Regions from separate parts of the Xanthomonas theicola genome, predicted to be linked through region 2. Evidence: predicted binding sites of a transcription regulator. Region 2 holds the regulator's gene; each other region holds the start of a gene.
What was found. Region 2 encodes FliA, which starts transcription of late flagellar genes. Its sites were predicted from a motif close to TAAAGTTTNNCNNNCNNNGGCCGATAA; they were not measured.
Positions count from the first base shown of each region.

Region 1: G4Q83_RS14990 (methyl-accepting chemotaxis protein) is a predicted target of FliA. The motif match lies at 1,733-1,759, and genes of this name have one in related genera.
Region 3: G4Q83_RS04205 (flagellin) is a predicted target of FliA. The motif match lies at 1,857-1,883, and genes of this name have one in related genera.

Region 1 is NZ_CP049017.1:3,199,161-3,203,446, reverse strand. It holds gene G4Q83_RS14995 (hypothetical protein) at 91-516, shown strand; gene G4Q83_RS14990 (methyl-accepting chemotaxis protein) at 594-1,670, opposite strand; gene G4Q83_RS14985 (DUF2339 domain-containing protein) at 1,916-4,286, shown strand, end outside.
Region 2 is NZ_CP049017.1:1,106,975-1,111,260, forward strand. It holds gene G4Q83_RS04915 (chemotaxis protein CheA) at 1-779, opposite strand, end outside; gene G4Q83_RS04920 (protein phosphatase CheZ) at 1,047-1,658, opposite strand; gene cheY (chemotaxis response regulator CheY) at 1,658-2,050, opposite strand; gene G4Q83_RS04930 (RNA polymerase sigma factor FliA) at 2,069-2,818, opposite strand; gene G4Q83_RS04935 (MinD/ParA family ATP-binding protein) at 2,815-3,699, opposite strand; gene flhF (flagellar biosynthesis GTPase FlhF) at 3,686-4,286, opposite strand, start outside.
Region 3 is NZ_CP049017.1:957,238-961,523, reverse strand. It holds gene flgK (flagellar hook-associated protein FlgK) at 1-535, shown strand, start outside; gene flgL (flagellar hook-associated protein FlgL) at 532-1,740, shown strand; gene G4Q83_RS04205 (flagellin) at 2,076-3,260, shown strand; gene G4Q83_RS04200 (IS5 family transposase) at 3,519-4,286, shown strand, end outside.

The DNA of each region.
Region 1 (4,286 bases), 2.1 Mb from region 2:
ACGATGGACAGGGGGCACTCAAATGGATTCAAGGAGAAAAAAATGCAGATCAACCGTGTAGGGACGGGAGTCCTGGTGCTGGCCGTGGTGATGGCGGCCGCGGTGCCGATGCAGGCGATGGCGAAAAAGCACAGCGGCACGCCGAGCTGGATGAACGCCGAGGGCGAGGTCACCAATTCTTCGGAAGTCGAAGCCGGCTATGGCGAAACCGTCAAGGGCGTCAACGACTACGAAGGCGAGATCACCGGTAAGCCGGCTCCGGACAGCAAGTTCACCCAGATCAAGATCGGCATGCCGATGAAGCAGGTGACCGACCTGATCGGCGAACCCACCGACCAGGGTTCCTACATCACCGGCAAGGCCTTCATCCCGTTCTTCTACGGTGGCGACCGCTACCGCTACGAACTGGCCTACAAGGGCCAGGGTCGGTTGGTGTTCGCCGGCAAGTCGATGGGCAGCGGCGGCAACCTGATCTGGATCATCCACAACAAGAACGACAGCGGCTACCGCGAGTAAGCGGCTGCAGCAGAGCCCGGGCCGCGTAGCGCGCCCGGGCTTTTTTGTGCCTGCGCGCCGGCTCCGGCCGGCCGCGCCTACAGCGCCTGCAGGATCAGCGAATGCCAGCCGGTGCGGTAGGTTTCGTAGCCGGGCGAGGCCGCATGCGCGATGCAGTGCGGGCGCCCGCCGAGATCGCCCAGCCGCGCGCCGCGCGGCTGCGCGAACAACGCTTCGCGGCCGGGGAAGTCGATCCGCTCCTGCAGCATGCGGCCGGCCGAATCGGCCAGGACCTGGCCGCGCTGGTCGACGATGCACACCCGGCTGCGGCCCCATTCCTGCTCGGACAGCGGCGTGCGCTGCACAACCGTCTGCGCCAGCGCATCCCAACGGAACACGATGCCGAGCACGCCCAGCACGCGGCCATCGACGCGGCCGCCGTCGCGCACCGTGCACGAATACACCAGCACGCGTTCGCCATTGGTCAGCGGGCTGGCATGCACGCCCTGGAAGCCGAACTCCTCGCCGCTGCAGGTGCGCGAGGCGTCCTCGAACCACGCCTGGCCGGACGCGTCGCTGCCGGCCGAGGCGTAGTGCTGCGGGCGGCCGTTGGCGAGGATGCGGCCATCGGTGCCGGCCAGCACCAGGTCGAAGTACACCGTGTACGAGTCCAGGATCTGGCCCATGCGCCGCGCCGCGTAGGCGAGTGCGTCGTCGCTGCGGTCGGGGCGCGCGGCTGCGACGATGGCCGCGTCGGTCGCCCACCAGCGCACGTCGCAGCTGCGTTCGTAGAGGTTGCGGTCGATCAGGTCGATGTTGCCCAGCGCCAGCTCGCCCAGGCGCGTGCGCTGCACGTCCTCTTGCAGCCGCTGCAGCGTGTTGCGCATGTCGGCGCTGGTGCTGGCGGCGACCTTGTCCAGATCCTGGGTGGCGTCGGCGACGTGCCGCGACAGCACGTCCATTTCCTGCGCGATGACGCTGAAGCCGCGTCCGGCATTGCCGATCCGCGCCGACTCGATGCGCGCGTTCATCGAGATCACGTGGGTGGTGCGGTTGATCTGGTCGATGCGCTGCAGCGATCGGCGCAGCTGTCCAAGCAGTTGGTCGGACAGGTCGACCACGGAGCGGATATGGTCGTCGATTCCCGCTTCGCTGGGCGTGGCTGGCAAGTTCATTTCGCGCTATCGGTGAGAGGAGAGGAAACGGCAAACAGCAGGCGCAACGTGGGATAGGGGAATTAGCGGCTGGCGGTGCGCCGGCTTTAGGGGCGCCGCGCCGGCATGCGTCGGCATGCGTTGCCGCGCCTGCGCCGGGTGTCGGCGGCGCGGCCGAACTCGTCTACCATTGCCCTCCGCGTCAGGATCGGCGCCGCCGGATCGCTGGCGCGCCGGGTCGTGTCGCCATTGGGGATGGAGACCGGATGGAAGCGTTGATCGTGCTGGTGGTGTTGGCGGTACTGGCGGTGCCGGTGCTGCTGGTCGTGCTGCTGGTGGCGTTGGCCGGCGTCCGCCGGCGCGTCGCCGCGCTGGAACTGCAATTGGCGCCGCTGTGCGCGGTGCCGCCGCAGGCCGACGCCGGATTCGACGCCGATGCCGGTACCGGGGGCGATGTTCAGTTCGATGCCGGGGCAGAGGACGTCGCTGCCGAGGCGGCGCGTCCGTCGGCAGCGGTCGCCCCTGTCGCCATCGCCCCTGCCACACCCGCGCCGCCGCCGCTTCCGCCGCCGTTCGCGGCCCGGCCCGCTGCGGCCGCCGCCGGTGCCGGTGCCGCGCCATCGCCCGAGGCGTGCACCGCGCCGGACCCGGGTCCGCTCGAGCGGCGGCTGGCCGGCGCCAGGCGCTGGTTCACCGCAGGCAACGTGCCGGTCAAGATCGGCATGCTGGTGCTGCTGGCCGGCGTCGCCGCGCTGCTGAAATACGCCGGCGACCAGGGCTGGCTGCGCATGCCGATCGAACTGCGCTATGCCGGCATCGCCGCCGCGGCGCTGGCCGGACTCGGCTTCGGCTGGCACCAGCGCGAACGCAAGCGCAGCTTCGCGCTGGCCCTGCAGGGCGGTGCGATCGGCGTGCTGCTGCTGACCGTGTTCGCCGCGTTCAAGCTGTCCGCGCTGCTGCCGGCCGGAGCGGCGTTCGCGCTGAGCATCGTGCTGGTGGCCGGCATGTGCGTGCTGGCGGTGGTGCAGGAATCGCGCACGCTGGCGGTGCTGGCCACGCTGGCCGGGTTCCTGGCGCCGCTCTGGCTGTCCACCGGCAGCGCCAATCACGTCAGCCTGTTCTCGTACTACGCGGTGCTCAACGCGGCGGTGTTCGCGATCGCCTGGTCCCGGCCGTGGCGGGTGCTGAACCTGCTCGGCTTCGGCTTCACCTTCGGCATCGGCACGCTGTGGGGCGTGCTGCAGTACCAGCCGGCGAAATTCGCCAGCACCGAGCCGTTCCTGCTGCTGTTCTTCGCCTTCTACCTGCTGATCCCGCTGCTGTACGCGCGACGCCAGCCGGCGGTGCGCGGCAACCCGATCGACGGCAGCCTGGTGTTCGGCGCGCCGCTGGTCGCGTTCTCGCTGCAGGCCGGGTTGTTGCGCGGCGAGGGCCTGCCGCTGGCGCTGTGCGCGCTGGGCCTGGCCGCGGTGTATGCGCTGCTGGCCGTGGCGCTGATCCGGCGCGCGCGCTTGGCGGTGCTCGGCCAGGCCTATGCGCTGCTGGCGGTGGGCTTCGCCACGCTGGCGGTGCCGCTGGCGCTGTCCGCCCGCGCCAGCGCCAGCATCTTCGCGCTGGAAGGTGTGGCGCTGGCGTGGCTGGGGCTGCGGCAGCGGCGCTGGCTGCCGCAGTGCAGCGGCGCCGGCCTGCAGATTGCCGCAGCGATCGGCTTCGTGCTGGGACTGGACGCGGCCTGGCGCGACGCCCATGCGGTGGCCAATGCGACCTTCATGAGCGGCGCGCTGCTGGCCGTGGCCGGCCTCGCCAGTGCCTGGAGCTATCGCCGCGCGCGTGCCGACACGCCGGCGCTGGTCTATTACCTGTGGGGCCTGGCCTGGTGGAGCGGGCTCGGCGTCGCCGAGATCGAACGCTTCGTCGCATCCGCTGCGCAAGCCGATCTGTTACTTGCGTTCGTCGCGGTCAGCGGCTGGCTGGCCGCCGAAGCGCAGCGCCGCTGGCCGGCGCGCGTGCTGGCCGCGACCACGCTCGGCGGTTTGTTGCTGGCCTTGCCGCTGGCCGCGTTGCAGGCCGATGCGCATGGGCAACCGTTCGCCGGACACGGGGCCTGGGCCTGGGCGCTGCTGGCGGTGCTCGGCGTGCGCAGCCTGGTCTGCCTGCGCGGCAGCGACAGCATGGCGCGCGCGGCGCAGTGCGTGTGGTGGTGGCTGTGGCCGTGGGTGCTGTCGCTGCTTGGCATGTGGCTGGCGCGGCGCTTCGCCCTGGCCGAGGGCTGGCAGTGGGCATCGCTGCTGGCGCCATGGCTGCTGGCCGCCGCGCTGTCGCTGTGGCGCTGGCGTTGGCTGGCCGCGCCGCTGGGCGCGGACTTCGACCCTTGCCGCAGCGCGCTGCAGGGCAGCTATGTCGGCCTGCTCGGGGTGGCGTGGCTGTGGTCGCTGTGCGTGCCCGGCGCCAGCGCGCCGCTGCCGTGGGTGCCGGTGCTCAACCCGCTGGAACTGACCCAGTTGCTGGTGCTGGCGCTGGCTGCGCGCTGGCTGTGGTCGCCTGCCGTGCCGGCGGCGCTGCGCGGCCGGCGCCTGCAACTGCTGGGCGCCGGTGGGTTGCTGTGGAGCACCAGCGTGACCCTGCACGCGGTGTATG
Region 2 (4,286 bases):
ATCACCGCCGATTGCAGGCGCGCGGTGGCGATGTCCAGGCTGCTGACCGCGCGGTCCAGTTCTTCGTCGCGCAGGCGCACGCGCAGGGTCTTGAGCCGGTTGCGCGACAGCACCAGTTCGCCGATCAGGTTGACGATCGCGTCCAGGCGCTTGGTGTCCACGCGCACGGTGTGCTCGGGTTCGGCGGCCTTGGCGGGCGCGGCGGCCTTCGGCGCCGCCGGGACTCGGGACTCGGGACTCGGGACTCGCGAAAGCTGCGGCTTGGCGGTAGGCGCGGCGCTGCCGTGCAAGTCGTCGAGCAGCGCTTCGAACTCGTCGTCGCCGATCAGGTCCGAATCAGCGGAGCCGGCCACTGCAGGCGCAGTGCTTTTCCCGCGTCCCGACACCACTGCTGTCTCCTCGCCGCTGGTCGCGAACTGCGCGATCAACTGCGGCGGCGCGCGCGGCGGTTCGCTGCCGTTGCCGAACGCGTCCAGCATCGACTGCAGATAGTCCAGCGACTGCTGCGCGGCGTCGAAGTGCCGCGCCTGCAGCGTGGCCTGGCCGGCGCGGGCCTGGCCGAGGGTGTCTTCGGCGGCGTGGCACAGCTCGACCATGGCGTTGATCGCCAGGAAGCCGGCGCCGCCCTTGAGCGTGTGGAAACCACGGAACACGGCGTTGAGTTGCGCGCTGTCTTCCGGCGCCTGCTCCAGCGACACCAGTTGCTCGCCGAGCCGGTCCAGGATTTCCTGGGCCTCGATGATGAAATCGGCGGCGATGTCGTCGGGCACGGCGCTCATGACTAGGACCTGCCCACGCGATTGCAATAGGCCGCGTTGTCGTGTCCGGCCCCCAGGTGGTTGTGCACGGCGCAGCGACAGGCTGGCCGCCTGTTCAAGCCGCGCGCAGCCGCCTGGGGGCCGGACACGGCAACCCGAAGGGCCGCGCTTTGGTGCGCGCGGTGCTGCGTCATCATTCGGTCGTTTATCGGCATAAATTCCCTCATTCTTCCTTGCCCCGCCCGCACCAAAGCGCGGCGTGGCCTATTCCAATCGCGTAGGCAGGTCCTACAACCCCAGTCCGGACAGCAGGTCGTCGGCGTCGTTCTGCGACACGCCGTGACGGTCCAGGCCGGCCAGCGCCGGGCCGGCCAGGCCGCCGTCGGCCTTCTTGTTGTCGTCCTTCGGCGGCAATCCCAGCGCGCCGAAACCCTCGTGCACGCGACGCACGATCGCCGCGACGCGGCGGATGATCTGCCCGGTCAGGTCCTGGAAGCTCTGCGCCAGGGCCATCTCGGTGAGGTTGTGGCGGATCTTGTCGAGGATCTCGCCCTGCTCGCCGCTCAGTCCGCCGGCGCGCAGCTGTTCGGCCAGCGCGCGGCATTCCTCGGCCAGGTCCAGGGTGCGATGGCTGGCCTGTTCGGTCATCGCCACCACGTGGTCCAGGCGCGAGCAGGCATCGTCCAGCTCGCCGGCCTCGGTGGGGACGGTGGGCAGCTCGCCGAGCGCCTGGCCCAGGTCGCGCGCCAGCCGGCTCAGGCCCTGCATCATCGGCCGCGTGCGCCAGGCGGCGAGCGTGTCGATTTCCTTGCGCCAGCCGGCTTCGTCCCCGCGTTCCAGTGCGTCCAGCGCACCTTGCAGGCGTTCGATCAGGGCCCTACGTTCGGCGGTCGCTTTCATCAGGCGGTCGCTCCCAGGCGTTCGAAGATCTTGCCGAGCTTCTCCTGCAGGGTCTGCGCGGTGAACGGCTTGATGATGTAGCCGTTCACGCCGGACTGCGCGGCCTCGATGATCTGCTCGCGCTTGGCCTCGGCGGTCACCATCAGCACCGGCAGGTGCTTGAGCTTGTCGTCGGCGCGGATGTTGCGCAGCAGGTCGATGCCGGTCATGCCGGGCATGTTCCAGTCGGTGACCACGAACTCGAACGGCGCCGAACGCAGTGCCGCCAGCGCACTGTTGCCGTCCTCGGCCTCTGCAGTGTTGGTGAAGCCCAGATCGCCGAGCAGATTCTTGACGATGCGCCGCATCGTCGAGAAATCGTCCACGATCAAAATCCGCATGTTCTTGTTCACCGCTAACTCCCTTGGGTCTTATTCTTCGTCTTCCAGGCCGGCGTCGGCCGCTTCGAACGCTTTCAGGCGCCCGCGCAACCGTACCGTGGCCTGGCCGTGGATCTGGCACACGCGCGACTCGCTGACGCCGAGCACCGCGCCGATTTCCTTCAGGTTCAATTCCTGTTCGTAGTACAGCGACAGCACCAACTGCTCGCGTTCGGGCAACTGCGCGATCGCCTTGCCCAGTTCGCGGCCGAATTCGCTGCGCTCCAGCATCTGCTGCGGGTTGGGGCCGCCCTTGGCGATGCTGTCCAGCTCGCCGTGGTCCTCGATGCGCGACTCCAGGCTCAGCACCTGGCCGCGCGCGGCATCTTCCATCAACCGCAGGTATTCGGGAAGCGGCATGTCCATCGCCGCGGCCACTTCGTTGGCGGCGGCGGCGCGGCCGGTGCTCTGCTCGATCTTGCGGATCGCCGAGGCGGCGTCGCGGGCGCGGCGGTGCACCGAGCGCGGCACCCAGTCGCCGCGGCGGATCTCGTCGATCATCGAGCCGCGGATGCGGATCGAGGCGTAGGTCTCGAACGAGGCGCCCTGGTCGGCGTCGTAGCTGCGCGAGGCCTCGATCAGACCGATCATGCCGGCCTGGATCAGGTCGTCGATCTCCACGCTGGCCGGCAGCCGCGCCGCCAGGTGGTGGGCGATGCGCCGCACCAGGTCCGAATGCTGGGCGATGTAGTCGTTGGCGCTGTTGCGCTGTACGGCGCGGTACTGGGCGGCGGCGTTCATGCGGCGACCCCTTGCTGGATGATCCGTTCGACGAAGAACTCGACGTTGCCGCGCGCCGCCGTCGGCGCCTGCCAGCGCGAGGTGCGCCGCGCGATTTCGGCGATCGCCTGCGCCGACGGGCTGGACGGGTAGGCCTTGACCACCGGCTGCTGGCGCTGCACCGCCAGGCGCAGCCAGTCGTCCTGCGGCACGCAGCCCAGGTAGTTCAACGACACGTCGCCGAGGAACTTCTCGCACACCCGGCTCAGCTTGTCGTACAGCAGGCGGCCCTCGTTGAGGTCGCGGACCATGTTGGCGACGATCTGCACCCGGTCCACGCCGCGCTCGCGCGAGAGCACCTTGATGAGGGCGTAGGCGTCGGTGATCGAGGCCGGCTCGTCGCACACTACCACCACCGCGTCCTGCGCGGCCTGGCAGAAGGTCAGCACGCTGTCGGTGATGCCGGCGGCGGTGTCGATGACCATGATGTCCAGTTCGCGCTGCAGCTCGGAGAACACGTTGACCAGGCCGACGTGCTGGGCCGGCGGCAGCTCGGCCATGTGCCGGCGGCCGGAGGCGGCGGGCACCACCATCAGGCCGTTGGGCATGTCCACCAGCACCTCTTCCAGGGTGCAGCGCCCGGCGACCAGGTCGGCCAGGGTGAACTTGGGGGTCAGCCCGAGCAGCACGTCGACGTTGGCCAGGCCGAGGTCGGCGTCCAGCAGCAGGGTGCGCTTGCCCATGTCGGCCAGCGCCATCGACAGGTTGACCGAGATGTTGGTCTTGCCGACGCCGCCCTTGCCGCCGGTCACGGCGATCGTGCGCACCGGGCCCAGCGGTTCGCTGCGCGTCGCCGACAGGGGGAAGGCATTGGTGAGATTGACGTAATCACGCGACGGCATGGGTCTGCTCCGGAGTACAGGGCTTATCGGCAGCGCGCCGCAAATCTTCAAGGCGCAATACCAGGCTGGCGGCGTTGGCACGGTGCAGGTCGTCCGGCACGCGCTGACCATCGGTCACCCAGGTGAGGGGAAGCCGGTGGTCCGCGACCACCGACAGGGCACTGCCAAACCGCCCGGTTTCGTCCAGCTTGGTCAAGATCGCCCCCTGCGGATCGGCGCCGGCGAACCGGCGCACCACCTCGTCCAGGTCGGAGAAATGCGCGTTGGCAGGCAGTACTAGCAAGGACCGGACCACTCGCGAGGCGCGCAGCCAGTGCAGCTGTGCGGCCAGGGCGCGGTCGCGCTGGCCCATGCCGGCGGTGTCGATCAGCACCAGCGTGTAGTCGCGCAGGCGCTCCAGCAGCTGCTGCAGCGCCGTGTCGCTGTCGGCCTCGTGCACGGCGATGCCGAGCTGGCGGCCGTAGCTGTGCAGCTGTTCGCGGCCGCCGACGCGGATGGTGTCGGTGGTGACCAGGGCCACGTCGCGGGCGGCGTGGCCCTGCAGGAAGCGCGAGGCCAGCTTGGCGATGGTGGTGGTCTTGCCGGCG
Region 3 (4,286 bases), 150 kb from region 2:
GCTCAGCGACCTGCGCGTCGTCGATGCCAACAACGCCAACCTGCGCACGCCGGCCGCCATCGCCTTCACCGGCGCCAACCAGTACACCGTCAACGGTGCAGGACCATTTCCCTATACCGCCGGACAGACCATCAGCGCCAACGGCTGGAGCCTGACCCTGGATGGCGCGCCGGTCGCCGGCGACAGCTTCGCGGTCGGCCCCACCGGTGCCGGCTCCAGCAACAACGGCAATGCGCTGATCCTGTCCAATCTGGACGACGCCAAAGCGTTCAACGGCGGCACCATCACCCTCAACGGCGCGGTGTCCGGCCTGACCACCACGATCGGCTCGGCGGCGCGGCAGGCCGCGTACGCAGCCGACGCCCAGGATGTGATCCACACCAACGCGCAGGACGCGCGCGACTCGATCTCCGGCGTCAACCTGGACGAGGAAGCGTCGGACATGTTGCGCCTGCAGCAGGCCTACCAGGCCGCATCGCACCTGATCTCCACCGCCGACACCATGTTCCAGTCCATCCTGAGTGCGATCCGATGAGCAGCAACCGCATTTCCACTGGCATGATGTACAGCCAGTCGGTCAACAACATGCTGGGCAAGCAGGCCAAGATCTCGCACTTGGAACAGCAGCTCGCCAGCGGCAAGCGCCTGGTCACCGCCGCCGACGATCCGGTCGCCTCCGGCACCGCGGTCAACCTGGACCGCGCGGTGGCCGAACTGGCGCGTTTCGGCGACAACGCCAACAACATACAGAACCGCCTGGGCCTGCAGGAGAACGCGCTGTCCCAGACCGGCGACCTGATGGCCCGGGTCAACGACCTGACGGTGCAGGCGAACAGTTCGGCCTTGACCAACGACGACCGCAAGGCGATCGCCTCGGAGCTGAAGTCGCTGCACGCCAGCCTGCTGAGCCTGTCCAACAGCACCGACGGCAGCGGCCGCTACCTGTTCGGCGGCACCGCCGATGCCAGCGCGCCGTTTGCGGTGGTCGACGGCAAGGTGGTCTACAGTGGCGACCAGACCCAGCGCAGCGTGGAAGTGGCGCCGGACACGCAGGTCGCCGACGCCCTGCCCGGCAGCGAGATCTTCATGCGCATCCGCACCGGCGACGGCACCGTCGACGCGCACGCGGCCAGCGGCAATACCGGCACCGGCCTGCTGCTGAATTTCAGCCGCGACGCCGGCTCCGGCAGCTGGAACGGCGGCAGCTACAGCGTTGCGTTCACCGCCGCCGACGCCTATGAGGTGCGCGACGGCAGCGGCGCCGTGGTCAAGACCGGCACCTACAAGGCCGGCGAGGACATCAGCTTCGCTGGCCTGAAGATGCGCGTGGACGGTGCACCGGCGGTCGGCGACAGCTTCCAGATCGGCGCCTCGACCAACAAGGACGTGTTCTCCACCATCACCAATCTGGTCAACGCGCTGAGCTCCGATCCGGTCACCGCCGCCGACAAGGCCGCGCTGCAGAACACCCTGCAGTCGTCGATGCGCGACATCGGCCAGGCCTCGGCGAAGATGATCGACGCACGCGCCGCCGGCGGCGCGCAGTTGGCCGCGATCGACAATGCCGCCGAGCTGCGCGCCTCCAACGAGGTGACGCTGAAGACGACCCTGTCTTCGCTGCGCGACCTGGATTACGCCGATGCGATCGGCCAGTACCAGCTGGAACAGGCCGCGCTCAAGGCGGCGCAGACCATCTTCACCCAGATGCAGTCGATGTCCCTGTTCAACAAACTCGGCTGAATCCCGAGCCGGCCCCGCAAACAAAGGCCCGGAGCGCGGCGACGCCTCCGGGCCTTCCCCCGTTGTACCGAGTTCGTCGCCGCCGCCGGTCGCAGGCCGCGCCTGCGCCACAGCCCTAAAGTTCGGCAAACCGCGGCCGAAACAAACTCTTCGCCGCGACTGCCACAGGCTTGCGGTTCGCCGCATCGCGATGTTTTTCCGCAGCGAATCACTAAAGGTTGTCGACATCACGCCGTTATTTATCTCAGCAGCGGCAACGGCCAATTGATGGCCCCCCTGCGGAGGCTCCAGGCACCGATGGGTTGCCGGATAAATCGCTTAGAGGAGATATCAAAATGGCACAGGTCATCAACACCAACGTTATGTCGCTGAACGCTCAGCGCAACCTCAACACCACCAGCTCCAGCCTGGCGACGACGATCCAGCGTCTGTCCTCGGGCCTGCGCATCAACAGCGCGAAGGACGACGCCGCCGGTCTGGCGATCTCCGAGCGTTTCACCACCCAGATCCGCGGCCTGGACGTCGCCTCGCGCAACGCCAACGACGGCATCTCGCTGGCGCAGACCGCCGAAGGCGCGATGGTCGAAATGGGCAACAACCTGCAGCGCATCCGCGAACTGTCGGTGCAGTCGTCCAACGCCACCAACTCGTCCACCGACCGCCAGGCGCTGAACTCGGAAGTCAAGCAGCTGACCGCCGAAATCGACCGCGTCGCCAACCAGACCAGCTTCAACGGCACCAAGCTGCTGGACGGTTCGTTCTCCGGCGCGCTGTTCCAGGTCGGCGCCGATGCCGGCCAGACCATCGGCATCAACACCATCGTCGACTCCAGGGTCAATTCGCTGGGCAAGGCCGGCTTCGCCGCCACCCAGACCGGCTCGGCGGCCCTGGCCTCCGGCACCGCGACCGCCAGCGGCAGCTTCTCGGGCATGTCGGTCAACGGCGTCAACATCGCCTCGGTCGCAGTGGCGGTCGGCGACGCCGGTACCGACGTCTCCAAGAAGATCGCCGCCGCGATCAACGACAAGCTGGACCAGACCGGCGTCTACGCCTCGGTCGACAGCACCACCGGCGCGTTGAAGCTGGAATCGCTGAAGGCCGGCAAGGACTTCTCGTTCACCGCGGGCTCGGCCACCGGCGCCACCGGCATCACCTTCAGCAACGCCGGCATCAGCGCCTCGGCCACCGCCGTCGCCGGCACCAGCAACACCTTGAGCGACCTGGACATCTCCACCTTCCAGGGGGCGCAGAAGGCGCTGGAAATCGTCGACAAGGCGCTGACCGCGGTCAACTCCTCGCGCGCCGACATGGGTGCGGTGCAGAACCGCTTCACCTCGACCATCGCCAACCTGAGCTCCACCTCGGAGAACCTGTCGGCCTCGCGCAGCCGCATCCGCGACACCGACTACGCCAAGGAAACCGCCGAGCTGACCCGCACGCAGATCCTGCAGCAGGCCGGTACCGCGATGCTGGCGCAGGCCAAGTCGGTCCCACAGAACGTGTTGAGCCTGCTGCAGTAACCGCCCGCCCGACACCTACACGACGCCAAGCCCCTTCGCGAGAAGGGGCTTTTTTGCCGGTGCACAGCGAGGCGTGCTCACCAGGCATTACCGCACGGTGGTCGCGCCTCCTACGCCAACCCACAGAGCTTCACAGAGAAGTACCGCATCACGGCGATGGCTCCCTGCAAGTGAGGCCGTCAGACTTTTCCTAGGGATGGTCTGAACAACTCCCTCTGATCCTGCGACAATCGTACAAAGCCCAACAGGACAACGACGATGCAATTGTCTTTCGGCGACGCGGAGTACAACGGCAAGCGCAAGCAGACGCGGCGCGAAAGGTTGCTGGCCGAGATGGATCAGGTGGTGCCGTGGAAAGACCTGCTGGCGCTGATCGCGCCGCACTATCCGAAGTCGGGCCATCCGGGCCGTCAGCCGTACCCGCTGGAGACAATGCTGCGCATCCACTTTCTGCAGCAGTGGTACGCACTGAGCGACCCGGGCGCGGAAGAAGCCTTGTACGACACGGCGTCGATGCGCCGTTTCGCCAGGATCGGCGGGTTGGATGAGGTGCCGGACGAGACCACGATCCTCAACTTCCGCCGGTTGCTGGAGACGCACGATCTGGCGCGCACGCTGTTCAACCGGGTCAACGCGCACCTATCGCGCAAGGGCCAGAGCCTGCGCGGCGGCACCATCGTGGACGCCACGATCATTGCCGCGCCCAGCTCGACCAAGAACAAGAACGGCGAGCGCGACCCGGAAATGCACCAGACCAAGAAGGGCAATCAGTACTACTTCGGGATGAAAGCGCACATCGGCGTGGACGATGAGTCCGGGCTGGTGCACCACTTGGAATGCACGGCGGCCAACGCCGCAGATATCACCCAGGCGCACAAGCTGCTGCACGGCAAGGAAGACACGGTATGCGGCGACAGCGGCTACACCGGGCTGGCCAAGCGCGAGGAGATGGCGAGCAAGCGCAAGCTGCGCTATCTGATCGCGGAGAAGCCCTCGAAGCTGAAGCAGATCAAGAGCAAGCGCGAA